DNA from 3 places in the Streptomyces sp. NPDC037290 genome. Region 2 is predicted to be linked to each of the others. Evidence: riboswitches for the same ligand, from Rfam matches in the RefSeq annotation. Region 2 holds a riboswitch; each other region holds the start of a gene.
What was found. A riboswitch is a leader RNA that binds a small molecule or an ion and turns the genes downstream of it on or off. The one in region 2 is predicted to bind cyclic di-AMP.
Positions count from the first base shown of each region.

Region 1: another riboswitch for cyclic di-AMP. It lies ahead of ACZ7HQ_RS26115 (M23 family metallopeptidase); the one in region 2 lies ahead of ACZ7HQ_RS43120 (transglycosylase SLT domain-containing protein).
Region 3: another riboswitch for cyclic di-AMP. It lies ahead of ACZ7HQ_RS32165 (M23 family metallopeptidase); the one in region 2 lies ahead of ACZ7HQ_RS43120 (transglycosylase SLT domain-containing protein).

Region 1 is NZ_JBVJVZ010000007.1:378,954-388,738, reverse strand. It holds gene trmB (tRNA (guanosine(46)-N7)-methyltransferase TrmB) at 1-713, shown strand, start outside; gene ACZ7HQ_RS26125 (PrsW family intramembrane metalloprotease) at 756-2,048, shown strand; gene ACZ7HQ_RS26120 (aldo/keto reductase) at 2,147-3,091, opposite strand; gene ACZ7HQ_RS26115 (M23 family metallopeptidase) at 3,171-4,223, opposite strand; cyclic di-AMP (ydaO/yuaA leader) riboswitch at 4,233-4,410, opposite strand; gene ACZ7HQ_RS26110 (PP2C family protein-serine/threonine phosphatase) at 4,666-5,847, opposite strand; tRNA gene ACZ7HQ_RS26105 (tRNA-Met) at 6,003-6,076, shown strand; gene ACZ7HQ_RS26100 (dihydrofolate reductase family protein) at 6,169-7,302, opposite strand; gene ACZ7HQ_RS26095 (MarR family winged helix-turn-helix transcriptional regulator) at 7,360-7,917, shown strand; gene ACZ7HQ_RS26090 (GTP cyclohydrolase II) at 8,004-8,639, shown strand; gene ACZ7HQ_RS26085 (DHA2 family efflux MFS transporter permease subunit) at 8,659-9,785, opposite strand, start outside.
Region 2 is NZ_JBVJVZ010000048.1:3,524-13,308, reverse strand. It holds gene ACZ7HQ_RS43135 (FAD-dependent oxidoreductase) at 1-280, shown strand, start outside; gene ACZ7HQ_RS43130 (carboxymuconolactone decarboxylase family protein) at 341-724, shown strand; gene ACZ7HQ_RS43125 (HAD family hydrolase) at 790-1,602, shown strand; gene ACZ7HQ_RS43120 (transglycosylase SLT domain-containing protein) at 1,772-2,260, opposite strand; cyclic di-AMP (ydaO/yuaA leader) riboswitch at 2,264-2,439, opposite strand; gene ACZ7HQ_RS43115 (polyprenyl synthetase family protein) at 3,049-4,059, shown strand; gene ACZ7HQ_RS43110 (LolA family protein) at 4,516-5,712, shown strand; gene ACZ7HQ_RS43105 (ABC transporter ATP-binding protein) at 5,792-6,790, shown strand; gene ACZ7HQ_RS43100 (ABC transporter permease) at 6,777-7,673, shown strand; gene ACZ7HQ_RS43095 (flavodoxin family protein) at 7,905-8,501, opposite strand; gene ACZ7HQ_RS43090 (tetratricopeptide repeat protein) at 8,871-9,785, shown strand, end outside.
Region 3 is NZ_JBVJVZ010000011.1:215,039-224,823, forward strand. It holds gene ACZ7HQ_RS32130 (TetR/AcrR family transcriptional regulator C-terminal domain-containing protein) at 63-710, opposite strand; gene ACZ7HQ_RS32135 (beta-ketoacyl-[acyl-carrier-protein] synthase family protein) at 745-1,971, shown strand; partial or broken gene ACZ7HQ_RS32140 (Tn3 family transposase) at 2,028-2,159, shown strand; gene ACZ7HQ_RS32145 (TetR/AcrR family transcriptional regulator) at 2,334-2,990, shown strand; gene ACZ7HQ_RS32150 (MFS transporter) at 2,987-4,414, shown strand; partial or broken gene ACZ7HQ_RS32155 (IS30 family transposase) at 4,490-4,801, opposite strand; gene ACZ7HQ_RS32160 (SGNH/GDSL hydrolase family protein) at 5,105-5,890, opposite strand; gene ACZ7HQ_RS32165 (M23 family metallopeptidase) at 6,043-6,957, opposite strand; cyclic di-AMP (ydaO/yuaA leader) riboswitch at 6,962-7,117, opposite strand; gene ACZ7HQ_RS32170 (alpha-galactosidase) at 7,422-9,503, opposite strand; gene ACZ7HQ_RS32175 (tyrosine-protein phosphatase) at 9,677-9,785, shown strand, end outside.

The DNA.
Region 1 (9,785 bases), on a different contig from region 2:
AGGCCGATCCCGCCGGATCCCACTTCGAGCGGCGGATCCGGAGTTTCCAGCCGCGGCGCAGCCGGGTGACCGCCGGGCAGGCGGACGCGCTGCAGCGGCTGTGGCCCAAGTGGGGGCTCGACATCGACGGGCAGCAGGTCATCGACCTCGGCGAGCTGTTCGGGAACGACAAGCCGGTGGTGCTCGAGATCGGGTTCGGGATGGGTGAGGCCACCGCGCAGATGGCCGCCGCCGACCCGGACACCGACGTCCTCGCCGTCGACGTGCACACCCCGGGGCAGGGCAATCTGCTGGCTCTCGCCGACCGCAACGGCCTGTCCAACATCCGCGTGGGCAACGGGGACGCGATCATCCTGCTCCGCGAGATGCTCGCCCCCGACTCCCTCGCCGGACTGCGGGTGTACTTCCCGGACCCCTGGCCCAAGAAGCGGCACCACAAGCGGCGGCTGATCCAGCCCGAGTTCCTGACGCTCGCCGCGACCCGGCTGAGGCCCGGCGCGATCGTGCACTGCGCGACCGACTGGGAGCCGTACGCCGAGCAGATGCTGGAGGTGCTCACCGCGCACCCCGACTTCGAGAACACGCAGGCGGACGGCGGTTTCGCGGCCCGTCCCCCGTTCCGTCCACTGACCCGTTTCGAGGGGCAGGGTCTGGACAAGGGACACGTGGTGAACGATCTGCTCTTCCGGCGCGTACCGCACCGGGACCGATAATCCGCTCCAGCCCCTCGTCCCGCCACCGTTAGGGTCGATGCCGTGGCCACCAGTCCTGCGTTTCCGACGTACCCTCCGGGCCCCGACGGCCTTGTACCGCCCTCCCCGCACTGGTGGCAGCGCCGGTGGGTGCGGTACGGCGCACTGATCACGCTGCTGGCGCTGTCCGGGCTGGTCATCCTCGCGCTGGTGCGCAGACAGACCGGTACGGAGGGGTTTCTCGTCGGACTCGGGCTGGCCGTGCTGCCCGTGCCGTGGCTCATGGCCGCCTTCCGGTGGCTGGACCGGGTGGCACCGGGACCCTGGCGGAACCTGGTCTTCGCCTTCGCCTGGGGCGCGTGCGCGGCGGCGCTGATAGCCATCGTCGCCAACAGCTTCGCGACCAAGTGGATAGCCACCGCCACCGCGGATCCGGCGAGTGCCGACACCCTCGGCGCCACCGTGATAGCGCCGATCGTGGAGGAGTCCGCCAAGGCCGCCGCCGTGCTGCTGGTCTTCCTCTTCCGCCGGCGTGACTTCACCGGGATCGTGGACGGCGTGGTGATAGCCGGGATCACCGCCACCGGGTTCGCGTTCACCGAGAACATCCTCTACCTGGGTACGGCCTTCGGGACCGACCAGCTCACCGGCGGCAGCGGCATCGCCTCCGTCACCGCCGCCACCTTCTTCGTGCGCATCGTGATGTCCCCGTTCGCGCACCCCCTTTTCACCACCATGACCGGCCTCGGCTTCGGCGTCGCCGCCCTCTGCGCCGAGCGGCAGCGGGTCCGGCGGGTGCTGCTGCCAGTCTGCGGGCTGCTGCTCGCGATGAGCATGCACGCCTTCTGGAACGGCTCCTCCACCTTCGGCGCGTTCGGCTTCTTCGCCGTCTACGGCGGCTTCATGGTGCCCGTGTTCGCCCTGCTGACCTGGCTCGCGATCTGGACGCGGCAGCGGGAGCTGCGCACCGTGCGGGAGGAACTGCCGGCGTACGTACTGGCCGGGTGGCTCGGGCCCGCCGAGCCGTTCGCGCTCGGCTCGATGCGGGCGCGGCGGACGGCCCGTGACTACGCCCGCCACCACGCCGGCCGCCCCGCGGCGCTGGCCGTGGCGCAGTACGAGGCGTACGCGACGTCGCTGGCGTCCCTGCGGCACCGGGGGCGCAGGGGGAAGGCCGGGGCCGACTTCGTCGTACGGGAGCGGGAGCTGCTGGACGAGCTGTGGAAGCGCCGGGAGCTGGCCCGGCCGGCTCTGGAGTACGCGGCCAGGGTCTGCGTTCCGGCACCGGTGTACTGGGCTCCGCAGTTCGGGTATCCGGCGGTGCCGTACCCCGCGTACAACCCCTATCGGTCGTAGACCCGGGGGGTTGCGGAGGGTTCGGCACCACCGGAGTCCGCCGTACCACCGGAGTCCGCCGTACCACCGGTTTCGCCGTTGCGGCGGAAAGGGGTGGGCTACGCGGAGGCCTTCGTCAGGCTCGCCACTTCCTCCTCCGTCAGCTTCAGGTCCGCCACGCCCAGCAGTGCCGGGAGCTGGTCCACCGTGCGGGCCGAGGCGATCGGGGCCGTGATCGTCGGCTGGGCGGCCAGCCAGGCGAGGGCGACCGTGGCGACGGGGGCCTCGTGGGCGGCGGCGATCTCGTCCAGGGCCGCCAGGACCTTCTGGCCGCGCTCGGAGTCGGCGTACTGCTGGGCGCGGCCGGCGCGGGCGCTGTCGACCTTGGTGCCGGGGCGGTACTTGCCGGTCAGGAAGCCCGAGGCGAGGGCGAAGTAGGGCACCGCGGAGAGGCCCTCGCGGGCGGCCAGGTCCTGCAGCGGACCCTCGTAGGTGGCGCGGGAGACGAGGTTGTAGTGGGGCTGGAGGGCGACGTAGCGGGCCAGGCCCTCGCGGGCGGAGTGGTCCAGGGAGGCCCGCAGGCGCTCGGGGCTGATGTTGGAGGCGGCGATGTGCCGGACCTTGCCCGCCCTGACCAGCTCGTCCAGCGCGCCGATGATCTCCTCGACCGGCACCTCGGGCTGGTCGTAGTGGGTGTAGTAGAGGTCGATGTAGTCGGTGTCCAGGCGACGCAGGGAGGCGTCGGCGGCGGCCTTGATGTTGGCCGCGGACAGGCCCTGGTACTCGGGGTGCTGGCTGACCTTGGTGGCGATGACCACGCTGTCGCGGTTGCCGCGGGCCCTGAGCCACTTGCCGATGATCGTCTCGGACTCACCGCCCTTGTTGCCCTCGATCCAGGCGGAGTAGGCGTCGGCGGTGTCGATGAAGTTGCCGCCGGCGGCCGTGTAGGCGTCGAGGACGGCGAAGGAGGTCTCCTCGTCGGCGGTCCAGCCGAAGACGTTGCCGCCCAGGGAGAGCGGGAAGACCTCGAGGTCGGAGGAACCGAGTGTGCGCAGAGAAGTCATGCTTCACGTCAACACCGGCGGCGGATGATCGCATTCCGCCGCCGGCGCTGATTTCCCGCGTTTCACACGGGTGACACGATCAGGGGGTGAGGCCCTTGTCCCGCAGCCACGGCGCCGGGTCGATGCCTGCGGCCTGGCCGTTCGGGTGGACCTCCAGGTGCAGGTGCGGACCGGTGACGTTGCCGGTGGCACCGATGCGGCCGATGACCTCGCCGGTCGAGACCTTCTGGCCGACCGAGACGTTGATCGAGGACTGGTGGCAGAACCACAGCTCGGTGCCGTCGTCCAGGGTGAGGACCGTGCGGTAGCCGTAGGCGCCGGCCCAGCCGGCCTGGGTGATCGTGCCGCCGTGGATGGCCTTGATGAGGGTGCCGGTGGGGGCGGCGAAGTCGAGACCGGTGTGGTAGCCGGAGGACCACATGGCGCCGGGCTGTCCGAAGGTGCCGGTGATCGTGTACGAGACGACGGGCAGCTGGTACTGCTTGGCCAGCTCGGCCAGCCGCTTGGCCTCGGCCGCCTTCTTGGCGTCGGCCTCGGCCGCCTTCTTGGCGGTGGCCTCGGCCGCCTTCTTGGCGGTGGCGGCCTTGGCGGCCGCCTCCTTCTCCGCCTTGGCCGCGGCGTCGGCGGTCTGCTTCTCGGCGGCGGCGAGCGCGGCGGCGGTGGCCCTGCTGTCGGCCTTGCTCTGCTGCTGCTCGGCCTGGGCCATGATCCGGTTGCGCAGGGCCTCGCCGGCGTTGCCGCTCTCGGCGCTGTCCGTGCGCGCTCCGACGTTGCTCAGCCCGGTGCTGGTGGCCTGGTGCGCGTCGGAGGAGCCGTCGCCGAAGAGGTGCTCGACGGAGTCCAGGTCCGGCAGGGATATGGAGACCGGCGGCTTGCCGGTGTTGGCGCTGGCCATGCCGCCCGCGCCGACCGCGGCCATCACGCCGACGCCGAGGACGGTGGAGCTGCGCGCGAAGCCGCCGCGCTGCTTGGCGACGCGGTGCCGGCCGCGGACCGGGGAGACGGAGTCCTCGGTGGGGTTCCACTCCTCCCACGGGCCCTCTTCGGCGCGGTAGGAGCCGTAGCCGAAGGTGTCGGGCTCGGCCCCCGCGGGCATGAACGGGGCTTCTGGGGCAGGCGGGTTGGACGCCACTCGGGCGTGCTCCTTTCCTTCCTCCGCCTACCGGGTTAGCTGACGGGTTCGGAGCAGGAAGGTCTCCTACGCGCGTATACCGGAGGTGGACTCCGTGAGTTCACGGCGTTCCACCGCGGTATCCGCGTGATTCACCCCAGGGTTGGTGGTTCCCCGGTTCCCTTACGGGATTCGGCGCGTGCGCACGGAGCCGTCTCTTGTGACGGCTGGGACGACCGCGCTGCGTTATCGAACGTTAATAGACCTGCTGGTCACTTTCCAAGCCGTTCGGCTTGATCATTAGCGTTTTCCGCCCTGGACTTACCGGTCAGGACTGCGACAAAGCGGGCGAGTTGGTCTACGTTCAGGAGTCTCGGCGTTTTTGATGGTGACTCAGATGTTATGCGGAGGGCTGCCGTCCGATCACCCTCGGTACAGATGATCACGCGGCACAGACGAACGATCACGGGCGCCGTACGGCGAGCAGGGCCATGTCGTCCGCCATCCCGCCGCCGGAGTGCCGCCGCACCTCGTCGGCGAGCCGGTCCAGCAGGGCGCCCGGGCCGTCGAAGACACGTCCGGCGAGCCGCCGTTCGGGATCGAAGAACCGGCCGTGCGCGTCCCGGGCCTCGGACAGGCCGTCGGTGTGGAACAGCAGGGTCGCCCCGTCCGGGAAGCGCTCCTGCCGAGCCCGGTCGGGCCACGTCCCCAGGTCGCCCAGGCCGAGCGGCAGCGCGGGCGCGGCGTCGGTGAGCGCGCGCAGGGTGCCGTCGGCGTACAGCAGCAGCGGCGGCGGATGGCCCCGGTTGACGATCCTCACCACGCCGTCGCCGTGCGGGAGTTCGGCGAGGACGGCCGTGGTGAAGCCCTCGAAGGCGTCGACGCCGCCCCGCCGGGCGCCCTCGCGGGCCAGCGCCCGCTCCAGCCGCCGCGCGACCGCCTCCAGCGTGGTCTCCTGCTCGGCCGCCTCCCGGAACGCCCCGATCACCACGGCGACGGCGGCGACCGCGCCCACTCCCTTGCCGCACACGTCACCGACGACCAGCCGGACCCCGTGCGGGGTGTCCTGCACCGCGTACAGGTCGCCGCCGATGAACGCGTCCCGCCGGGCCGCCTCGTAGCAGGCGGCGATCTCGAAGCCGCCGATCCGCTCGGCGGGCTCGGGCAGCACGGCCCGCTGGGCGGCCTCGGCGATCTCCCGGGCGGAGGCGAGCCGCCGGTCGCCGCGGCGGACCACCCGGTTGATCGCGACGGCCAGCAGGGCGACCGTGGCCACGGTGACGACGTCCGTGAAGGCGGCCACCACCGGATGCTCGCCGCCCCGGGCGTGCACCGCGTACATGGCGGCCACGGCCAGGGCGCCGGTCAGGGCGGTACTGCGCAGCGAGGACAGGGGCGCGGCGACCAGCGGGGCGGCGGTGAAGAAGGGGACGGCCGTGAACTGCCTCGGGGTGAGCAGGCCGTACAGGATTCCGCCCGTGATCAGCAGGGCGGGCAGGGCGCGGGCGAGGGAGCGCGGGGTCGGCCGGCGGCTGTGCCGCACCGGGGCGGGCTCGTCGCCGGGGCCGGGGCCGGGCACGGGGTCACCGGGGAGCCGGGCGCCCGCCCTGACGTACTGGCTCTCCTCCACCTCTCCTGGGCGCACCGCTTGTCTCCCGCATGTCCGACGTAGGTCCAGCGTGGCCGCAGCCGGCCCGCCGGGCGACCGCGGTGGACCGAGCGGATGACCCTCCGGGCGCGGCCCCGGGAAAGGCGGTGTGCGTGCGGCCCTGAACATGGGGTACTCTGGAGTCACAACGACGCGGGGTGGAGCAGCTCGGTAGCTCGCTGGGCTCATAACCCAGAGGTCGCAGGTTCAAATCCTGTCCCCGCTACTGAAGACTCAGGGCCGGAAGCCAGATGGTTTCCGGCCCTGAGTGTTGTGCAGGCCGACGGCGGTGCCGCGCCCTCCGAAGAGGGCGCGGGGTCACCCCAGCAGATGCGCGTTCGGCGCCTTGGCGACGTCCTCCAGCTCCGGGAGTACGACCACCTCCGCGCCCCCCTGTGCCAGGACCCCGGCCCCGTCGGCCGCGGAGACAAAGGTGTCCGGCTCCCGCCAGGCCGTCACCACCCTCCGCACCCCCGCCCGCAGGATCAGCTCCGCACAGGGCGCCGGCCGGGAGGCCCGCCGGGCGCACGGCTCCAGGCTGCTGTACACCGTGGCGCCGGCCAGCCGGGGATCCGCCGGGTCGATCCCGGCAAGCGCGGCCTCCTCCGCGTGGACCACCGGGTCACCGCCCTCGCGCGAGTACCCGCGGGCCAGCTCGGTGCCGTCGGCGGCCACGACCACCGCACCGACGCTGAACGCCGTCGCCGAGGCCGGACACCGCGCGGCCAGCTCACAGGCGGTGCGCAGCCAGTGGCGGTCGGCTGCGGTGGGCACCTGGCCGGTGCCGGGGGCCGTGGGCTCGTAGCGCATGAGGACCACGTCCTCGATGCGGCGGGTCTCGGTGAGACGCAGCCGGCCGGCCTGGTAGGCGCCCGGGCCGAACAGGCGGGGCGCGGCCGGGTCGCCGACGAACAGTGGCGCGAGGACCAGCTGGAGCTCGTCGGCGAGGCCCTGCTGGAGCAGCTGGGTGTGGACCGTGCCACCGCCCTCGACCATCAGGCGCCGTACGCCGCGCACGTCGTGCAGGTGGCTCAGCAGGGCCCGCCAGTCGAGGTCGAGGCCGAGCGGGACGATGTCCGCGGTGCGGCCGAGGAGACGTGCGGCCCGTTCGGCGCCCTTGTCGGTCGTGCAGACGAGCTTGTCGCCGCCGGTGTGCCAGAAGTGGGCGCCGGGGTCGAGGTCGCCGGTGGCGGTGACGGTCACCTTCAGCGGGTACTCCGGCCTGCCCTCGGCCACGCGGGCCGCGCGGCGCTCGGCGGAGTTGACCAGCAGCCGGGGGTTGTCGGCGCGGATCGTGCCGGCGCCGATCAGGATCGCGTCGACCGAGGCCCGTACCGCGTCGACCCGGTCGAAGTCGGCCGGGCTGGACAGCAGGAGCCGGTCGGGGCCGGTGTCGTCCAGGTAGCCGTCGAGGGAGACGGCGGCGGACAGCAGCACATGGGGGTATGACATCGGCGCGCTCTCCCTGCAGGTCTTGGTTCAAGTTTGAAACAAACTTACACTGGCGGCATGACGACCCGCTGGCTCACTCCCGAGGAGCAGCGCGCCTGGCGCGCCTACCTGGCCGCCGCCCGGCTCCTGGACGACGCGATCGACCGGAACCTGCAGCAGACGGCCGGCATGCCACATCTGTTCTACTCCGTGCTGGCCAACCTCTCCGAAGCACCCGACCGCCGGCTGCGCATGACCGATCTCGCCGAGACGCTGAAGATCACCCGCAGCAGGCTGACGTACGCGGTCACCCGCCTGGAGCGGGACGGACTGGTGCGCCGGGAGGACTGCCGCTGGGACAGGCGCAGCAGCATCGCCGTGCTGACGGCCGACGGGATGGCCGTACTGGAGCGTACGGCGCCCGGGCACGTCGAGACCGTGCGCGCCACCCTGTTCGACCGGCTCACGCCGGAGCAGGTGGGGCAGCTGGAGGAGATCTGCGCCGGGATCGCGAGCGGGCTGCAGGGCGGCGAGGCCGAGCCCGGGGCCGAGGACGTCCCCTGGCGGCGCCGGTCGTCCTGTTCCTCGTCGGCTCCACTCCCTCCCCCTGAGTCACACAGGCAACCCGAAAAGTAATTGCTTTAAGTTTTAAGCATGGGATAGGCTCCCTGCGAACCGTTGCTTCAAATCTGAAGCACATGCCCGCACCGGGAGGGACCCGCATGCCCGACACCCCCGCCGCCACGCCGCGCGCCCGCGTCCGGGTTCCGCTGCGCTTCGACGACGGCTACAGCGTCGACGCCGAACTCGTCACCTTCCACGGTCTGGCCGACGGCCAGGAGCATGTCGCCGTCGTCCTCGGCGACCCCGGCCCCGTCCCGCTGGTGCGCCTGCACTCCGAGTGCCTGACCGGCGACGTCTTCGGCTCGGCCCGCTGCGACTGCGGACCCCAGCTGCGCGAGGCGGTCGAGCGCATCGCCGCCACCGGGGGCGTCCTGCTCTACCTGCGCCAGGAGGGGCGCGGCATCGGCCTGTACAACAAGCTCGACGCGTACGCCCTGCAGGACCAGGGCCTCGACACCTACGAGGCGAACGCCGCGCTCGGCCTGCCGGAGGACGCCCGCGACTACACGGCGGCCGCGCAGATGCTCGCCGCCCTCGGCATCGACGAGCTGGACCTGCTCTCCAACAACCCCGACAAGGCCGAGCAGCTGCGCGCGCTGGGCGTCGTCGTACGCGACCGGGTGCCGACCGGTGTCTTCACCACGCCCCACAACGTCCGCTACCTCCGCGCCAAGGTGGTCCGTACCCAGCACACCCTGCCGCTGGCGGACCTGACCGGGCTGTCCGCCGGCTGAGCCCGGCCGGGCCGGCGGGTCAGCGCCCCTGCCCCCGGCCCGGCAGGCGCAGGGCCGGCAGGGCGGCCAGGGCCAGCAGGACCGCCGCGACGGCGTACGCGGTCCGGAAACCGGCCGGGTCCATGCCCGCCGAGCCCAGCACCACCGACAGCACGGCCGTGCCGACGGAAGCGCCCAGCTGGGAGGTGATGCTCAGCGCGGTGCTCGCCGCGGGCAGCCGTTCCCCCGGCAGTTCCCGGCTCGCGGTGGTCACGGCCGGCATCAGCACCATGCCCGTGCCGACGCCCATCACCATGGCCGACGCGACCATCCGCCAGGGCGCGACCCCGGGCACCCCGCACTGCCAGGCCAGCAGCGCCATCCCGAGGGCGGCCACCGCGACGCCGGCCGGGATCAGCCGGCGCGGCGCCACCCGGTCGATCCGCCGGGCCGCGATCTGCATCGTGGTGCCGACGGCGAGACCGGCCGGCGCGCCCAGCAGCCCGCCCGCCATGGCGCTCATGCCCCGCTCCTGCTGCCAGTACAGCGGGCCGAGCAGCATCGAGCCGAAGTAGCCGCAGGTGAACAGGGCGAGCGTGCCGGCGCCCGCGGCGAAGGTACGGTCGCGCAGCAGGCGCAGATCCAGCAGCGGGGCGGCGGCGGTGAGCGCCCGCCGTACGAAGGCCGCCGCGAGGGCCGCTCCGGCGAGCGTCGGCACGAGGGCGCCGGGCGCCGTGAAGTCGCCGCGCTCACCGCCTCGGGCCAGGCCGTACAGGAGCAGGGCGAGGCCGGGCGAGAGCATCAGCAGGCCGGGGAGGTCGAGGCGGGCGGCGCTCCCCGCGGGCCCGGTCGCCGGCGCGTCCGGCGGCAGCAGGCGTAGCGCGAGGGCCAGCGCCAGGGCGCCGACGGGCAGGTTGACCAGGAAGATCCAGTGCCAGGAGGCGGCGTCGACCAGCCAGCCGCCGAGTACCGGCCCGGCGACCGGTCCGACCAGGACGGGCAGCCCGCCAACGGCCATCGCGCGGCCGAGCCGGCCGCGGTCGGCGGCGCCCATCACCATGGCCATGCCGACCGGCTGCAGCAGCCCGCCGCCGAGCCCCTGCACCGCCCGGAAGGCGATGAGGCTGCCCGCGTCCCAGGCGCACGCGGCGAGCAGCGAACCGAGGG
Region 2 (9,785 bases):
CGGGCACACCGAGCGGCTCACCGCCGATCACGTCATCGCCGCCACCGGCTACCGCGTCGACATCGCGGCGATGGACTTCCTCGGCCACGAACTGCGCACCCGGCTCGCGGTGAGCCGCGGCACGCCCAGGCTCGGCCCCGGTTACGTCTCCTCCGTCCCCGGCCTGTACTTCACCGGCCTGCCGGCGGCGTCGTCGTACGGCCCGGTGATGCGCTTCGTCTGCGGTACGGAGTTCGCCTCCCCGCGCCTGGCGAAACACCTGGCGGCGGCGCACGGCTGAGGCCGCGGGGACATCCCGGCCCCGGTCCGTGCCATCTGCTGCCTGCGCTCCGTCAGCGCGGTGAGAGCGACCGGCGAGCGGCGACCACCGACACGCAGCACCGGGCTGCGGCCCGGCCGGATCAACGGCTGCAGCGCGCGCGTGCACGCCCATGCGGCGATTCCGCGCCGGGCCGGCGCGAGCGAGGAGCGGGTCGCCGCCGCCGTCGCCGTCTGGCGCAAGGCGCCCTTCTTCAGCGACGCCGAGCGCGCCGCGCTGCACCTGGCCGAGCGGATGACCCGGCTCGCCGGCTGCTTGGAGAAGCCGGTGCCGGCCGCGCTGCGGGACGAAGTGGCCGACCAGTACGACGAGAAGGAGCTGTCCGCGCTGATCCACACCCTCACCAACGCGTTCAACCACGTCGACACCACCATCAGGGGGCCGACGGGCACCACTTGGGGCTGACCAGTACGCAAGTACGCAGGACGACAAGATGAGTCGGCGAAGCGCGGTATCCGTATTCTCTGATCATGGCAGCCTCCCCCGCGTACGCACTGATCGCCACCGACCTGGACGGAACGCTGCTGCGCGGCGACGACACGGTCTCAGACCGGTCACTCGCCGCGCTCGCGCGGGTGGCGCGGGCCGGTGCCCGGCACCTGGTGGTGACGGGCCGCCCGGCCCCGCGGGTACGGCCCCTGCTCGAGCACCTCGGCTGCACGGGGCTCGCGGTGTGCGCACAGGGCGCTCAGGTCTACGACGCCGAATCCGGCCGTCTGCTGTGGTCGGTCCGGCTGGACCGGGAACTGGCCGAGACCGCGCTCGGCAAGATCGAGGCCGAGGTGGGGCAGGTCTACGCGGCCGTCGACCAGGACGGGGTGGACGGGCTCACGCTCATCGAGCCGGGCTATCTGATGCCGCACCCGACCCTGCCCGCGATGCGGGTCCGCCGGCGCGACGACCTGTGGTGCGAGCCGATCAGCAAGGTGCTGTTGCGCCATGCCGACCTGTCCGACGACGAGTTGGCGGGCATCGCGCGCGCGGTGGTGGGCTCGCTGGCGACGGTCACCATGGCGGGGCCGGGAACCGTGGAGCTGCAGCCGTCCGGGGTGACCAAGGCGACCGGTCTCGCGCTGGCCGCCGAGTGGCTCGGGATCGCCGCGGAAAGGGCCCTGGCGTTCGGGGACATGCCCAACGACATCCCGATGTTCGACTGGGCCGGGCGCGGCGTGGCCATGGCCAACGCGCATCCCGAACTCAAGGCGGTGGCCGACGAGATCACCCGGTCGAACGAGGACGACGGCATCGCCGTCGTCCTCGAAAGACTGTTTCCGACCGACTGACCGGCACATCAGTACGCGGCCGGCCGAGCAGGCCCGGTGGAGGCACGGCGGCCGCCCGGCACGCCCCCGTCCGTCAGGTGCGGGCGCGTGCCGAGCGGCCGGTGCCAAGCCGGTCCTCGGGCCGTCGGTCGGAAGTCCGTCGCTACGTGGTCCGCCGGTCCGCCGGCTGTCAGTACGCGCTGAAGACGTTGTCGATCGACCCGTACCGCGCGTGCGCGTAGTTGCAGGCGGCGGTGATGTTGGCGACCGGGTCGTAGATGTTGAAGGAGGTTCCGGCCACGTGGTACGCGTTGAACGTCGGGTCGATCACCTGGAGCAGGCCCTTGGACGGGATGCCCTTGGCGGCGTTGGAGTCCCAGAGGTTGATGGCGGCCGGGTTGCCGGAGGACTCCCGCATGACGTTGCGGTAGATGCCGTTGTAGGTGCCCGGGATGCCCTTCTGCGCCATGATCGCGAGCGACTCGCGGATCCAGCCGTCGAGGTTGTTCGGGTACCCGGCGGGGGTCGTGGACACCGTGGTGGCGGTCGGGGTCGCCGCGGAGGCGCTGGTGGCGCCGATGAGCGGCAGGGCGAGGACGGCGGCACCGGTGCCGGCGGCGGTGAGGACGCGGATGAGGCGGTTGTTCCGGGTGCGGCGGGGCTGAGCGGCAGCAGGCATGGGGAAGTTCCTCTCCAACGCCTGCGAGGTGAGCTGTCGGGTTCGGGCGGGGAGGTGCCCGGCCGTGTCCGGGAAGACACGACTTAACCCCTAGCCGTTCCGGTCGACTGTGCCGTCCGGTCCGGCGCTTACCTGGGTCCCCCGCTCCTGCCGTGCGAATGAGTCCGTGGATGGTTATGCGGGCGGTGGCAGGATTCGGCGTCCGCCCGACGGCCCGGAACGTATGCGAGAGCACATGTCGGGAACAAGTACCGGATTCACACAACGTCCTATTTGACCTTGATCCATGCCCTATGAGGTACTTGATCCTTTGCGGTTGCCAATGCTCAACTCCCAGTGGTGCAAAGGGAGAAGGGTGGTTGGTGGGGGTGAGGGTGTCGGTGGGCGTCCGTGACCCAACTCACGAAATAGCAAAGTGCTTTAAATCGGACATGGGGGATTCGGGTGGATCGGTCGAGCGGTGGAACCGGTGGCGCGGTGCCGGTCGTTCTCGTAGTGGCGTGGCTGTGCGGGTGGAGGTGGCGAAGGGAGTGTCGGCAGCGGGGTGCGGCGTTACTCCGCTCGCCTCTCGCTTCGCGACAAATCGGGCGAGGTCCTGTTAAGTCGATAAATATTCATTCTTATGACTTGATCAAAAACATACCGGTCATGATCTGATACCGCCCGGGCTGGACCGGTGGGCGCTATCGGTGATCGAAAGAGGACCGGATACGCTGACTTGAGTGATGGCAGCGACCTATCGACAAACCGTGTAATCGCCAGCAGGCACCAGCAGACAGGAGACCCTCGTGACCGTCGTCGGGCCGTTCGGGCTGAGCGTGCGGGACCAGGCTCTGGAAGCCGATGTCCAGGCCGGATTGGCGGCTGTCGAGGAAGGCTTGCTCGAGGCCACCAAGAGCGAGGTCCCGTTCATCACGGAGGCCGCGCAGCACCTCGTGCGAGCCGGCGGGAAGCGGTTCCGGCCGCTGCTCGTGATGCTCGCGGCCCAGTTCGGCGACCCCTACGCGCCGGGCATCGTGCCGTCGGCCGTGGTCGTGGAGCTGACCCACCTGGCCACGCTGTACCACGACGACGTCATGGACGAGGCGGCCGTACGGCGCGGCGTGGACAGCGCCAACACCCGCTGGGGCAACTCGGTCGCCGTCCTCACCGGCGACTTCCTCTTCGCCCGGGCCTCCCAGATCCTCGCCGACCTCGGACCCGAAGCGGTCCGGGTGCAGGCCCTCGCGTTCGAGCGGCTGGTCACGGGCCAGATCCTGGAGACCGCCGGCCCCTCGGACGGCCGCGATCCGGTCGAGCACTACCTGGACGTGCTCGGCGGCAAGACGGGCTCGCTGGTGGCGGTGTCGTGCCGGTTCGGCGCGATGATGTCCGGCGCCGACGAGACGGTCGTCGACGTGCTCACCCAGTACGGCGAGCGGCTCGGCGTGGCCTTCCAGCTCGCCGACGACGTCCTGGACATCGCCTCCGACTCGCACGAGTCCGGCAAGACCCCGGGCACCGACCTGCGGGAGGGCATCCCCACGCTGCCCGTACTCCGGCTGCGCGAGCGCGCCGCCCGCCTCGGCCTGCCCGAGGACATCGCGCTGTGCGAGCTGCTGGACTCCGACCTCAGCGACGACGCCCGGCACACCGAGGCGCTGACCGCGCTGCGCGCCCACCCCGCGCTGGAGCAGGCCCGCCGCGACACCGTCCGGTACACGGAGGAGGCCCGCGCCGCGCTGGCCCCCCTGCGGGAGTGCGACGCCAAGGCGGCGCTGCTGGAGCTGTGCGACGCGGTGGTGCACCGAGCCGGCTGACCCCCGCCGCCCGCCGCCCTCCGTGCGCCACGCCGTACGGCACGACCGGCCGTACGGCCCCTGTGCGACGCGTACGGCCCGGCGTGACGGCATGCCCTTGTGCGGCGGCCCGGAACGTCCCTGTGTGACGGCATGCCCTCGTACGGCCGCCCGGTACGGCGCGGTCGGATGCGGATGCCCCCGTACGGCGGCCCGGCACCGACCGGTGGGCGGCCCATGCCCCCGTACGGGTCCCTCCGTTCCGGTGAGACCCCTACGGGTTGGGGGAGTCGATGCCCCTACGTGTCATACCGCAGGCGTACACGGAGTTGGCTCCGAGGTCTGACGCTTCCTCATGGCCGATTTGGTGAGATGGACACCACGGACATCACCACTCCTCACCGATTCGGGTGAGAATGGCGGCACTGGTGGACCAGCGTGAGGACAGCCGCCGCCGACGACGGAGGTAAGGCACACATGGCACCGTACGAAACCGACGACGCAGTGGACGCCGTGCGGGACGAGGATCCGCGCGCCGGACGCCGCAAGGCCGCCCGCTACGCGGTCCCGGTCGCGGTGGTGGGGGTGGCGGCGGCCACGATCGGGCTGGTCCCGGCGCTCGCCGCCTCCGGTGACCCCGACCTGCCCAGGATCACCGCACAGCAACTCATCGAGAAGATCGCCAAGTCGAACGTGCAGCAGCTGTCCGGCACCGTGCGGATCAGCACCGACCTCGGCCTGCCCAACCTCGGCGGCCTGGAGAACAGCCTGGCCTCGGGCGCCGCCAAGGGCTCCGGCGACTCCTCCGCCGACCCGCAGTCCAAGCTCACCTCGCTGGTCTCCGGCACGCACACGCTGCGCGTCGCCGCGGACGGCCCGCAGAGGCAGAAGCTGTCGCTGCTGGAGAGCGGCTCCGAGTACAGCCTCATCCACAACGGCAAGGACGTGTGGGGCTACGACAGCAAGAGCAACGAGGTCTCCCACGGCACCTCGGCCGACTCTGGCAAGGACCACCGGGCCGAGCCCCCGGCCACGCCCAAGGACTTCGCCGACGAGGCGCTGAAGTCGGTGGACGACACCACGTCGGTCACCGTCGACGGCACCGAGCAGGTCGCCGGCCGCGACGCCTACAAGCTGCTGATCAAGCCCCGGCAGTCCGGCACCACGGTCGGTGCGATCAGCATCGCGGTGGACGCGAAGACGGGCACGCCGCTGAAGTTCACGCTGACCCCGAAGAGCGGCGGCGCCGCCGTCCTCGACGCGGGCTTCACCCAGGTCTCCTTCGCGAAGCCGCCTGCCTCCACCTTCGACTTCACCCCGCCCAGGGGTGCGAAGGTGACGGAGGAGAAGCGGGACTCCGCGGCGCGCCGGCACGAGCCGAAGGCGGGCGAGTTCGGCAAGGGCCTCGGCGGCGCCGACGTCCTCGGCAAGGGCTGGACGTCCGTCGCGACCTTTGACACCGGCGCCAAGGGCGGCCTGCCGACGGGCGGCTCCAAGGCCGGTGACCTCGGCGGCTTCCTCGGCTCGCTCGGCGAGAAGGTCTCCGGCAAGTTCGGCAAGGGCACGGTCTTCTCCACCCGCCTGGTCAACGCCCTGATCACCGACGACGGCAAGGTCTACGCCGGCGCGGTGACCAAGGACGCCCTGGTGAAGGCGGCCGACGCGGCAAAGTGACCCCCTTCGGGCACTACGGGCCGTGACCGTGCGTTGACCCTTCGGGGACTGCGAATCGAGGGGGACGGAGGGGGAGCCGATGGACGGACCGTCCGCCACGGAGCGGGAGGCGGGGGACGAGGAGCGGTGTGCCCCGGGCCGCGCGGAGACGGGCGTCATCGTCACCCGCGGCCTCACCAAGCGCTACCGCGGCGGACAGCTCGCCGTCGACGGCCTCGACCTGTCCGTCCCGGCGGGCAGCGTCTTCGGCTTCCTCGGCCCGAACGGCTCGGGCAAGACCACCACCATCCGCATGCTGATGGGCCTGATCGAGCCGACGGCGGGCACGGCCCGCGTGCTGGGCCGCCCGATGCCCCGGGCGGCCCGCGCCGTTCTCCCGCAGGTCGGCGCACTCATCGAGGGCCCGGCCCTGTACGGCTTCCTCTCCGGCCGGGACAACCTGCTGCGCTACGACGCCGCCGACCCGACCGCCGACCCCCGCACCCGGCGCGCCCGGGTCGCCGCGGCCCTGGACCGGGTGGGCCTCACGGCGGCCGCCGGCAAGAAGACGAAGGCGTACTCGCTCGGCATGAAACAGCGGCTCGGCCTGGCCGCCGCGCTGCTCCAGCCGCGCCGGCTGCTCGTCCTGGACGAGCCGACCAACGGCCTGGATCCGCAGGGCATGCGGGAGATCCGCACCCTCATCCGGGAGCTGGCCGCCGACGGCACGACCGTCTTCCTCTCCTCCCACCTCCTCGACGAGATCGAGCAGGTCTGCACCCACGCGGCGGTCATGGCGCGGGGCCGGCTCGTCACCCAGGGCGCGGTGGCCGACCTGGCGGCCGGGGCGCGCGGCCGGCTGGTGGTGACCACCCCGGATGCGGCCGAGGCGGCGCGCGTGCTGAAGGAGCAGGGCGTCGGGGACGTCGTCACCGACGGCGACCGGGTCACCGGCGAACCGCCCGCGCGGGACCTCGCCGAGGTCAACGCGGCTCTGGTCGCGGGGGGAGTGCGGGTCCGGGGCTTCACCCTCGAACGGGCCTCGCTGGAAGACGCGTTCGTGGCGTTGACGGGGGAGGGCTTCGATGTCGCCGGCTGAGACGATCCCAGGATCCGAGACCGTCATCGTGTCCGCCGCTCGCCGGCCGAGTCCCCTGTGGACGTTCGGGCTGCTGCGCAGCGAGGTGGTCACGACCCTCCGCCGCTGGCGCACACTCGCCCTGCTCGGCGTGCTGGCCGCGGTGCCGGTGCTGGTCGGGATCGCGGTGAAGATCGAGACGCGGGGCGGCGGGGCGGCGGACCACGGCGGCCAGGGCCCGGCGTTCATCTCGCAGATCACCAACAACGGCCTGTTCCTGGTGTTCACGGCGCTGGCCGCGACCCTGCCGTTCTTCCTGCCGATGGCCGTGGGGGTGGTCGCGGGCGACGCGATAGCCGGCGAGGCGGGCGCGGGCACCCTGCGCTATCTGCTGGTGGCCCCGGCCGGCCGCACCCGGCTGCTGACCAAGTACACGACCGTGATGGCCTTCTGCCTGCTGGCCACCCTGGTCGTCGCCGCCTCGGCGCTGGTCGTCGGCGCGCTGCTCTTCCCGCTGGGCGACCTGACGACCATCTCCGGCACCCGGATCAGCTTCGCCGAGGGCCTCGGCCGGGCCCTGCTGATCGCCCTGGTGGTCGCCGCCTCACTGATCGGCGTGGCGGCGCTGGGCCTGTTCGTGTCGACGCTCACGGGCAGCGGCATCGCGGCGATGGCGACCACCGTCGGCCTGCTCATCACCGTCCAGATCCTCGACCAGATACCCCAGCTGCACGCGCTGCAGCCGTACTTCTTCTCGCACTACTGGCTGTCCTTCGCCGACCTGATGCGCGACCCCGTCTACTGGGACGACCTGGTGAAGAACCTCGGCCTGCAGGCGCTGTACGCGGCCGTGTTCGGCTCGGCGGCCTGGGCGCGGTTCACGACGAAGGACATCAGCGCGTAGTCCCAGGGCCTGTCCGGCGGATCACGGCGGAGCCGCGGGGCAGGGGCACGCCCGTCAGCGGCGTTGTCGTCGGCCCTGACGCCCCGCGTCGGCGACCTCCTCCGCCTTCCCCGCCTCCTCCGTCCCCGCCTCCTCCGCCTTCTCCGTCTAGCGGCTGGGCGCACCCTGCCCCGCTCGCCCGCACCGACACGACGCCGTTGCCCGCAGCCGGCCTGATCCGCCGTACGGGTCCTAACCGGCGGCCGTCTCGTGCGGGAAACGGGCGAGGGGCGCGTCCTGGGCGAAGAAGGTCTTCGCGCGTGCCAGCGCCTGAGCGTCCTTCAGCACATCGCCGGGAGCGCTGCCGTTGCCGAGCAGCACCCCGCCGAACCGCATCCCCATGTAGGCGGCGGAGTTGGTGAGTGTGCCGACGTAGGGGTCGGCGACGGACGGCTCGTCGTCCGCCAGCGCCGCGATGCCCCAGAGCGTCCGGCCGGTCAGGGTCGCCCTGAAGTCGACGCCCGGGGTGCGCAGCCAGCCGGACCAGTGGTCCAGGTAGCGCTTGGTGAGCCCGGACACCGAGTACCAGTACAACGGCGAGGCGATCACGATGTCCGTGGCCGCGAGCGTGGCGTCCAGCAGCAGACCGGTGGGGCTGTCCGACGGCGGCCGTACGTGCTCGCTGTCGTGCCGCAGGTCCGTGAAGTCGGGCAGCGGGTGCTCGGCGAGGCGTATCCAGCGCTGTTCGACGTCACCGGGCAGCTGTTCGGCGGCCCTGCGGGCCAGCAGCTCGGTGTTGCCCTCGGCACGGGAACTGCCCAGGAGGAAGAGGAAGCGGCGCGTCGTCATGACTACCCCCGGCTCATCGGCGTACGACAATAAAGTGCATCTGCATTATATGCACGTGCAGCTATCGCGTGTCAGCTCCCGTCCCCGGAGCTTCTGGCCTGACCCGGCGTCACATTCCTCTCCGGTGCTTGTTCGAGCCGCCCCTCTCCGCCGCGCGGCCCCGTCGGACGGCCCCGCCGGACGGCCCCGTCGGACGGCCGTGCGGCGGTCGTCACAGGAGCGAGGGGCCCCGTAGACTGCGGCGTCCCCGCTTCTGGGACGAGCCTGTGACGTCGTGGTAACGCATGGGCCGAACCCGAGGGACAGACTGGTTGGTACGAGACGAGGGGTACGACCGGATCGCCACGCCGGGGGAGTGAGGGAAAACCGATGGCCCGACTCAGCTTCGAGAAGAAGCGGGTGCAGCAGCCCGCGGCGCATCCGGCGGCGGTGGCCGTGCGGGTGTTCGGCGCGGGAGGCGCGTCGGTGGGTGGGACGTCGGTGGTGGCGGCGCCGGGCGAGGAGATCCAGCAGGCCGTCCTCAACCACCTCCAGCGCCTGGCCATCAGCCTCGGTGCTCCCATACGCGCCACCATCCACGACGACCGTGCGGGCTGCGTGGTTCCCCTGGAGGTCTCGGCGGACGGCTCCAGCCGGGTCATGGGGCGGGCGGTACGGGTGGCCGCGCAGAACGTGCCGGCCGCGGCCGGCATCGCGGCACCGGCAGGCGTGGCCGTGCCGGGCTCGGGAGGCGTGGCTGTGCCGGAGCGTGCGCGGGCCGTCAGCGACGCGCTCCCGCACCTTGTGAAGCAGCCGGACCCCGTGCCGGCCGGGACGGTGCAGGCGCCGACGGGACAGTTCGGTCCCGCGCCGGTCATGCCGGCCAGGGAGACGCCGGTGCCCGTCGCCGACGCCCCGGAGCACACGCCCGAGCCCACGGCCTACGCTCCCGCGGCCCAAACGGCCTGCGCCACCCCGGCCCAGGCCCAAGCCCAGGCCCCCACGCCCCGCACTCCCGCCGCCCCAGCCCCAACGACCCCCTTCCCTTCCGCCCCCGTCCCCTCCGTCCCCGTCCCCTCCGTCCCCGTCCCCTCTGCCGCCGCCGCCTCCGCGCTCACGGCCTCCCTCCTCGCGGCCTCCGTCCCCCCCGACCCCGCCCCCACCCACACCCCCGCCCGTGGCTTCGACGCCGTCGCCGAGGAGGTGCTCGGGGACGAGCCCGTGACCGAGACCGCGGAGGGGGCCGAGTTGCTCACCGAGCCGATGACGCGGATCAACGAGGCGGTGCGGGCCGGCCGTATCGAG
Region 3 (9,785 bases), on a different contig from region 2:
CGACCGCGACAAGGCCATCCGCCGCGCGGGAACCGCGCACGTCGTCGGCCTGTTCGACTGAGCTAACCGAGATCGGGTTCGTCATGGATGGTCAACGCTCCGGCGAGGTCGAGGTCGGCGTTGGTGCCGTGTGCCCCGGCGCGGACGAGCAGCACCGCGCCGAGCGCGGTGCTCCAGAACGTCCTGGTCTCCACGCTGAGTGGTCGACGGGTCCTCCAGCCGCGACTGTCGGTGAGCTGGCTCACGAAGCGCTCGGACTGCCGGAACAGCAACTGGAGGTGCTGGTCCACCACGGGGGCGAGTTCGGGCTTGGAGATCCCGGCGGCGAGGGCTCGCGCGACTGACGGGAGCGAGGGCATGGCCAGTACGGCGCGGGCGATGTTGCGTCGAAATGTCGCCGCGTCGGGGGCTTGGCGACCGATGCGTTCGATCCGTCGGGCGTCGTGCAGCAAGCCGAGAAAGGCGGCGTGCACGAGCAGCGAGTCCTTGGAGCCGAAGTAGTAGGTGACCTGATTGGGGAAGACGCCCGCCGCGTTCGCGATCTCCGCGACGCTCACCTCAGCGCCGGGCCGCTCCTTGCAGAGCCGGGCAGTTGCCTCAATCAGCCGGCGCCTCGTCGCGCGACCGCGGTCCCGCGACCGAGTCGACGTTGATCGAGTTTCGGTTCGCTTCTTCTCCACACCCGCATTGTATGTGATACAAAAAGGCATTCACTTGTATCGCATACAAGAAAGGTTGAGGGGCATGCACCGGACTGAAGTCGTCGTGACCGGACTCGGCGCGATCACACCACTCGGGGCAGACATGGCGTCCACCTGGAAAGCCCTGCTTGCCGGCGAGTCCGGCATCCGCGGCGGCGTCCTACCCGGCCACGAGGACACCGGCCTCCCCGACACCGTCGCGGGGACGATGGCGATCGACCCTGCCGAGCTGCTGCTGCCGGTGCGGGCCAGGCGGCTCGACCGCTCGCAGCAGGCGGCCTTCGCCGCGGCGGCCGAAGCCTGGGCCGATGCCGGTGCCCCGGAGGTGGACCCGGACCGGCTCGCATCGGCGATCGGCACGGGAATCGGGGGCGTACGGACGCTGCTGAAGGAAGACGACGTACTGGAGGCGGCCGGGACGCGGCGCGTCTCGCCACGTACGGTCCCGATGCTCATGCCCAATGCGGCGGCGGCGCTGATCAGTATCGAATACGGTGCACGGGCCGGGGTCTACACGCCCGTCTCGGCGTGCTCTTCCGGTGCCGAGGCGATCGCCCTGGGGGCCAGGCTCATCCGTGCCGGCGAGGCGGACGTGGTGATCGCGGGCGGGACCGAGGCCGCGATCACCCCGATCACCGTTGCCGGCTTCGCCCAGGCACAAGCACTGTCGCGGCATACCGCCGAACCCGCGTCTGCGTCCCGGCCGTTCGCCGCGGACCGCAGCGGATTCGTCCTCAGTGAAGGCGCTGCTGTCGTGGTGCTCGAAAGCGCCGAGCATGCCAGCGCCCGAGGCGTGCGCGCCCACGCGGTGCTCGCGGGTGCGGGCATCGCCGCTGACGCTCACCACATCACGGCGCCCGCTGCCGACGGCTCCGGTCAGATCTCGGCCATGCGGAAGGCCCTCGCGCAAGCCGGTTTGGCTCCCGGGCAGATCAGCCACATCAACGCCCATGCCACCGGAACTCCGGTCGGCGACGCTGCCGAGGCGCACGCGATCGGGGAGGTCTTCGGCCGCGCCACCGTGACGGCCCCCAAGGCGGCGCTCGGTCATCTCTTTGGCGCCGCCGGCGCGATCGAAGCGCTCATCGCCGTCCTCAGTGTGAAGCACGGCGTCATCCCGCCGACCCGCAACATCACCGCAGCCGGCGTCGGTCCCGATATCGATCTCGATGTCGTCGCAGAGCGACGAGACATCTCCCAGGAGGCCGTGCTCAGTAATTCCTTCGGCTTCGGCGGGCAGAACGTCTCGCTCATCGTCACCAGCGCATGACACCACGCGTCCCGTACGGCCTCAGCGACACCATGACCCACGCGAACGCGCCGTAGTACGACCAGATGGTCAAGTACGCCACCGCCCTGCGCCTGGACACCGCCGAGGCGGAGCAGGTGCTGCGGCGCTTCACCCGCGGCGGCCCCAAGCACCCGACCTGGCAGGCCCTCGAAGAGTCGGGCCGCGCGGCGTGGGCTGACCGCGCTGTTCTGGTCGAACATCAACCCGCACGGCACGTTCCGTCTCGACATGAACAAGGGCCTCGACCTGTCGGGCGTGACCATTCCCGGTCAGCGTGCCGTCGTGAGCGAGCGAGCCGAAAGTGAGTAGACAATGTCTACGGCGCGTGGTAGACACTGTCTATGACTGATGAGGGCTCCCTTCGGGAGCGGTTGATCGATGTCGGGGTCGACCTCGTGCTGACCGAGGGCTCCGCGTCCGTGGGCCTGCGGGAAATAGCCCGGCGAGCGGGGGTGTCGCACGGGGCGCCACGCCGGTACTTCCCCACGCACCACGCACTGCTGTCGGCTATCGGCCGTCGCGGCTTCGAGGACCTGGCAGCCATGTTCGAGGCCGCGGTCGCGGGCACGACCACACCGCGCGGCCAGCTGGAGGCCCTCGCCCGGGCGTACGTCGGGTACGCACTGGAACGCCGCGGCATGTTCGAACTCATGTGGCGGCACGACCTGTTCGACGGCGCGGCACAGGCATCGGAGCAACCGAGGCTGCGCGAGTCGACCCTCCCGCTGTTCCGGCACTTCACCGGACTCGTCACCCGATGCCTGTCGGAGAGGGAGGCCGCGCGAAACGCCGACGGGCCGAACGAGGCCGGACCGCCGCCTGCGGTGACCGCCGCCGCCCTGTGGTCGAACCTGCACGGCGTGGCCCAGCTGTGGGCCTGGGGCAGTCTGCAACTCGCCCTCGGCGCCCCACCGCTGGACGGTGACCCCGGCGACGACCAGCGCGACCGGCTCATCGCGGCAGTGCTGGACGCCCATCTCGGCCCGGCGACCTCATGACCGCCCCCGCACAGCGGCAGATTGCACTTCTGGTCAGCGTGGTCGGCGCGATGATCGTCGCACTGGACGGAACCATCCTGCTGATGGCGCAGCCCGGCATGCAGCGTGATCTCGGCGCGAGCGTGGCGCAGATCCAGTGGACGAGCACCGGCTATCTGGTCGCCGTGGCCGCGTTACTCGTGATCGCCGGGCGCCTCGGGGATCGGTACGGTCACCCGCGCCTGCTGATCGTCGGCGTCCTCGGTTTCGGGGCTGCCTCGGCCGGGATCGCGCTTGCGCCGGCCGTCGGCTGGGTGATCGTCCTGCGCGCGGTGCAGGGCGGGTTCGCCGCGTTCCTACAACCTGCGACGCTCGCGCTGCTACGGCTGGCGTATCCCGCGGACCGGCTCGGCACGCCGATCGCCGTCCGTACCAGTGCGATCGCAGTGGCGGCAGGGTCCGGTCCGCTCCTGGGCGGTGTTCTCGTGGCTCATCTGGGATGGCGCGCCGTCTTCTGGGTCAACGTGCCCCTCGCTTTCGTCATCGCCGTTCTCGCCCTCGCCGTACGGACGCCGGCACCTCAGCGTGCCAACTCCTCACGGCTCAACCTCACCAGCGCGAGCCTGCTGGCGGTCGCGCTCGCAACCCTGGTCCACGCCTTGTCCGATGTACCCGCGCGGGGCTGGACCGCCGCGCCGACGCTGCTCGAATTCCTCGCCGTCATCGGCGTCGCATCGGTGCTCACCTGGCACGAACGCCGCACCACGCACCCGATCGTTCCACCAGCCGTAGCGCGGTCCGTACCGGTGACGGCATCGATGGCGATCCTGCTGGTCACCACCGCCGGCGTGTTCGGCGCGCTGTTCAGGGCCACGTTCTACCTCCAGGACGTACTTCGCCTCGACCCACTCGCCAGCGGTCTGCGCGTGCTCCCGCTGACCGTGCTCATGGTCCTCGGCTCACCCGCCGCGGTCGCGGCACTGCGCCGGTACGGTGCGCGCCGCACCGCGATCGCCGGTACGGTCCTCGTCGTGGTCGGCATCGCGGGGCTGTCCCGACTCGGTCCCGCCAGCACATGGATGGCCATGGCTGCAGTCTTTGCCGCCATCGGTGCCGGGTTCGCCACCGTGATGGTCACCGCCACCGGGACCGTCGTCGGTGACGCGCCGCCCGGGTACGCCGGAGTCGTCAGCGGGCTCAAGCAGACCGCCATGAACATCGGGCCGATCTTCGGCATCGCCGTCGCGGCCGGCGCGACCGGCTCGGCTGTTTCAACCATGAGTTCCACTCTGCTGATCCTGGCCTCACTCGCCGCTCTCGGCCTGCTGCCCGCGTCGCGGCTGCCCCCGCGGCCGGCCCACCGGGAAGGAGACGACGCGACCGCCTCACGCCCGGCGCAAGCACCAACAACACAGGCGGCACCCGCTCGACACACAACCAGTTGAGCAACCGCCGAACACACCCAGGCTGATCCGGTCATGCACCAGACCGATCTTCAGTGTCGGCAAACGATGGCGAGCTCAAGCGGTCAGCGCATCACCGCTGTTCAGAAGGTCAGCGTAGACCTCTGCCGGAGTGCGATAGCCGTGGATCTTGCGAGGGCGGTGGTTGAGCTCATGGGCGATGGCGTCCAGGTCGGCCTGGCTGAACCTGCGGAGGTCCGCGCCCTTGGGCAGGTACTGCCGAAGCAGCCGGTTGGTGTTCTCGTTGGTGCCGCGCTGCCACAGGCTGCGCGGCTTGCAGAGATAGATCGGCATCCCGGTCTCAGCCGTGATGGCCTGGTGCTCGGCCATCTCTCGGCCCCGGTCCCAGGTGAGGGTCCGCCGGAGCTGGGGCGCGCGAGCGCGGCATCGGGCTGCACGTGATCGAGCAGGGCATCGACACGTCGACGTCAGACAAATCGCCGACATAATCGGCGTGCCGAGGTCGACGGTGTACGGGCACCTCGGCAAGACCAGGACCGTGCCCCGCCAACCCAAGAAGAGGGCCGACACACCGTTGCCCAAGCCGGCCTGATCCGCCGGACAGGCCTGGGCCCACCCCCGCCGAACGACACGGCCAGGCGGAACCACCCCCCGCGCACACCCGTGCCCCGCGCCCGCGGGCTGTGCGGGGGCGGGGCACGACGGGGCGGGTCAGGCCACCGAGGCGATGCGCAGCTTGATGTCGTCGGGGGACAACGTGCCCTTCGCGGTGACGTGGTCGCCGGAGGACTCACCGCGCAGGCGGCGGCCGATCCACGGCACGAGGTACTCGCGGGCCCAGTGGACGTCGTCGCGGCGGACCTCGAGCGTGCCCCGGGGCGGTTCCGGCGGCCACGGCTGCTCGGGGTCGGCCGGGACGTCGAGGCCGAGGGCCTGGCCGGCGCGCAGCGCCACACGCGTGTGCCCGTCGGGCGAGAGGTGGAGCCGGTCGCTGTCCCAGGCCCTGCGGTCCTGCACGGACTTCAGGGACCACAGGTCGAGCACCGGACAGCCGTACCGGTCGGCGATGGCGCGGACGTGCCCGTTGTAGGTGGCGATCTTGCCTCGCAGGTGCTTGAGCAAGGGGACACCACGGGTGTCGAAGCCGGTCGTCACCATCACCGTGCCGGCCGCCTCGGTCAGCCGGGCCACGGCGCGCTCGAAGCGCTCGGCCACCTCGTCCGGGTCGGTGCCGGGGCGGATGATGTCATTGCCGCCCGCGCAGAAGGAGACCAGGTCCGGGGCGAGTTCCACGGCCTGGGGAAGCTGGTCCTGCACGATCTGGTCGAGCAGCTTCCCGCGCACCGCGAGATTCGTGTACCTGAACTCACCCTCGGGCCGCCGGTCGGCGAGGAGTACCGCGAACCGGTCGGCCCAGCCCACATACGCCCCGTCGGGCCCGGGGTCGCCGACGCCCTCGGTGAAGCTGTCCCCCACCGCCACGTACGACCCGATCACTGATCTGTTGTCATTCTTCGAATCGTCTGCCACATCGGACCATGATTCACCGTCGGATGTGACCTACGCGACCGTAGGCAGGGGTTGACGAACGGTGAGATAAGACACCCTTAAATGGTTTGCGAACCAGGAATACGCGGTGGTGGGCGGCGTCAGATCACGGCGACGCCGTGCTCACGGAGGTAGCCGACCGGGTCGATGTCGGAGCCGTAGTCCGGGGTCGTACGGATCTCGAAGTGCAGGTGCGGGCCGGTGACGTTGCCGGTGGCGCCCGACAGGCCGACCTGCTGCCCCTCGGTCACCCTCTGGCCGGCCGAGACGGAGAGCCGGGAGAGGTGCCCGTACTGCGCGTAGTGGCCGTCGTTGAGCCTGAGGACGACCTGGTTGCCGTACGCGCCGCCCCAGCCGGCGGAGACGACCGTGCCGGCGGCGACGGCCTTGACCGGGGTGCCGGTCGGGACGACGAAGTCGACGCCCGTGTGGTGGCCGCTGGACCACATGCTGCCGGGCACGTGGTAGCCGGTGCCGATGGTGGCGCCGGCGACCGGGAGGGTGAAGCCGGTGGGGGCGGTCTTCGTGGTGGCGGTGCCGGAGGACCGGGTCGCCGGGGCCGCCTGGGACGCGGAGGGGTGCGAGTCGGACGACGACCGGCTCGGGGCAGCGGGCTCGGTGCGGGTCGGTGCGGCCTGCCGGCCGAGGGCGAGCTTCAGGCCCGGGTGGATCAGCGACGGATCGCCGCCGACGGCCTGGCGGTTGTCGTCGTAGAGGCGGTGCCAGCCTCCGTCGACCCGCTGCTCGTCGGCGATCGTGTAAAGGCAGTCTCCGGACTTCACCGTGTAGGTGTGAACCGCCGAACTCGGCTGCGCAGCGGCCGGCTTCACCGGAGACACAGGGGACCCGGGGGACTGCACGGCCTGTGCGGAAGGGGACTGCGCGGGCGTGGCGGCATGCGCCCCGGCGTTTCCGATGAGCGGCAGGGCCAGGGCGGCGCCGCCGGTTCCGGCGACGGCGATCGAGCGGGAAAGACGCGGGGACTTGGGGCGTCGGTGCTTGCCCTTACCAGGCATGGCGCATTCCTCTCCGGCGCCTGCGAGGTGAGCTGTCGGGTTCGGGCTGGAGTTGCCCGGCCGTGCGATCACGGCTTCACCCCGAGCCTGTCGCGGAGACCGGACAGGCAGTCGTACCTGGTGGGTCCCCCGCTCCTGCCGAACGCGGGTCAAGTGTGTGGGACGCCGGGCGGCGGCAGGATTCGGCGTTCCGCCCGGATCGGTGGCGAACGTAAGCGAGCAGGACGCGGGAAACAAGCAGCCGGTTCCCGCCGTTCGCGTGGCGGAAGATCGGATCCGGGACATGAAGTCACCCTCCGTGAATTCCCTCTTCCCGCACCCTTCCCCTTTTCCTTTTCACATGGGAATTACGTGAACATGACGCGCGACGCACGGTCACGAATATGACGCTCCTCACGCACACCCGGCCATGATTCCTTATGTCGCAACGAGTTGGGATTAATATGCCAATTAGGACAGAAATCTCAGATGCGACGCAGCCGGATGACCGTTGCATCCAGGTCACCCTTGAGCCCGGTTCGCAGTCCGTGGTGCAGGAGTACGGCACCCCGGTGCACTTTGCCTGTTTCGCGACATTCGTACGACGCCGTCGGGTCGAGTCCGCGCAGGCGCAGCGCCGGGACCGGCTCGCCGTAGCTCTGCGCCTGGAGCCAGGCGACGACCACCGCCTCCTCGTCCAGGACGTACTGCACGGCACTCAGACCGCCCGCCGGCGGCCGCAGCCGGTACAACTCGCCCTGCTGGACGACCGGGCGGATCTCCTTGTAGAGATCGACCCACCGCCGGGCCTCGGCCAGCTCCTGATCGCTCCACTCGGTGAGGTCTCCGCCGACTCCGAGAACGCCCGCCATGGCGCTGACGAAGCGGAACCGCAGGGAGCTGACCCGGCCGTTGAGCTGGGTGTTCGGGCTGTCGGTGACCCAGGCGGCCATGACCCGGGCGGGGTGGATCTGACTGAAGCCGTGCTGGATCGCGAGCCGGTCCAGCGGGTCGGTGTTGTCGGAGGTCCACACCTGGTCGGTGCGGCTCATGACCCCGAGGTCGATCCGGCCGCCCCCGCCGGAGCAGGACTCGAAGGCGACGGAGGGATGGGCCGCGCGCAGCCGGTCCAGCAGGGCGTAGAAGGCGCGGACGTGGTCCACCCACAGGCGCTGCGGATACGGCTCGCCGGGCCAGCCGGCGTCAGTGAAGCAGCGGTTGAAGTCCCACTTCACGTAGTCGATCGGTGCGCTGGAGAGCAGGGCGTCCAGCCGCTGCCAGAGGTACTCCTGGACGTCCTCTCGGGCGAGGTTGAGGACGAGCTGGTTGCGTAGTTCCGTCCGCTTACGACCCGTTTGGTACTGCACCCAGTCGGGATGGGCGCGGTACAGGTCGCTGTCCGGGTTGGTCATCTCGGGCTCGACCCAGATGCCGAACTGCATCCCGAGGCCGTGCACCTGGTCGGCGAGGGGCTTCAGGCCCTGCGGGAAGCGGGCGGGGTTGGGGGTCCAGTCGCCGAGGCCGGCACGATCGCTGGTGCGGGCGCCGAACCAGCCGTCGTCCACGACGAACAGCTCCACACCGATCCGGGCGGCCCTGCGGGCGAGCGCGAGCTGCTGCTCCTCGGAGATGTCGAAGTTCGTCGCCTCCCACGAGTTGAAGAGGACCGGGCGGTTCCGCCCGGCGTCCGGGATGACGTACGTGCGCTGGTAGGTGTGCCAGGCGCGGCTCGCCCCGCCGAATCCGCCGTCGCTCCACAGGCCCGCGAAGACCGGGGTGGTGTACGACTCCCCCGGCTGGAGGAGCAGCAGGCCCGAGTCGTCGTAGCCGGCGCCACCGGTGATCTGCACGCGCGCGTCCGGGAGCCGGGCGACCGCGATCCGCCAGGAGCCGGACCAGCCGAGCGCACAGCCGTAGACCTCGCCGCGCTCCTCGGTGGCGTCGGTGTCCAGCGCGACCCAGGGCAGGTGCTGGTGGCCGGTGTGGCCGCGACGGCTGCCGATGACCTTCTCGCCGTAGGTGAGAGGGGCGGTGGCGAGGCGGGACTCGGCGGCCCAGCGGCCGTGCAGCTGGGACAGCCGCCAGCCCTCGCGGTCGGGCAGGGTCCAGGTGGCCGCATCGGCCCGCAGCAGCTCCACGCGCGCGTCCCCGCCGTTGTCCACGGTCCCCCAGCGCTCCACGACATCGCCGCGCATGCGGTAGTGCAGGGTGACGGCGAGGCCGGCGTCGTCGAAGCGCAGCCTCAGCTCGTCATCCGCCGTCCCGTCCACCTCGTACGCCCGGAAGGTCCACTCCGTGCCGCGGCGCTCGGCGGTGCGCACCGACAGGGCGGGGCGGGCGAACCGGGGGCCGCCCTCGACGGGATACTCCTCGCGGCCGTCGAGCGGGGACTCGAAGGGCCAGTAGCCGGGCAGGGGGTCCTCGGCCAGGGCCTGCGCGTCCGCGAGGGCGATCCGGGGCCCCCAGTGCAGGTGGAGCAGCTCGTCCGCGTCGGTGAGGTGCAGGGCGTAACTGCTGGTGGGCCCCGAGAGGAGCCAGGTACGACCGTCTTCGGCGATGTCCACCACGTAAGACCTCACAGGTGTCAACAGATCCGCTCACGTGCCAACATCATCGGGCCGTGCGGGCGCCGGTGACAATGCCTGTGGACAACTCCTTGCCCGAGGAAACCGATGTCGTATGGTCGACTGAGCGCCCGCCGACGAGCCGCGACGGCGGGATCGGAGCGTGAGGAGCCCCCGTGACGCAGCAGGTCCCGTCGACCGAGCCGGAGCTGGCCGGAGTGCGTAATTTCCGTGATGTGGGCGGGCTGCCGACCGTGGACGGACGGCGGGTGCGGCACGGGGTGC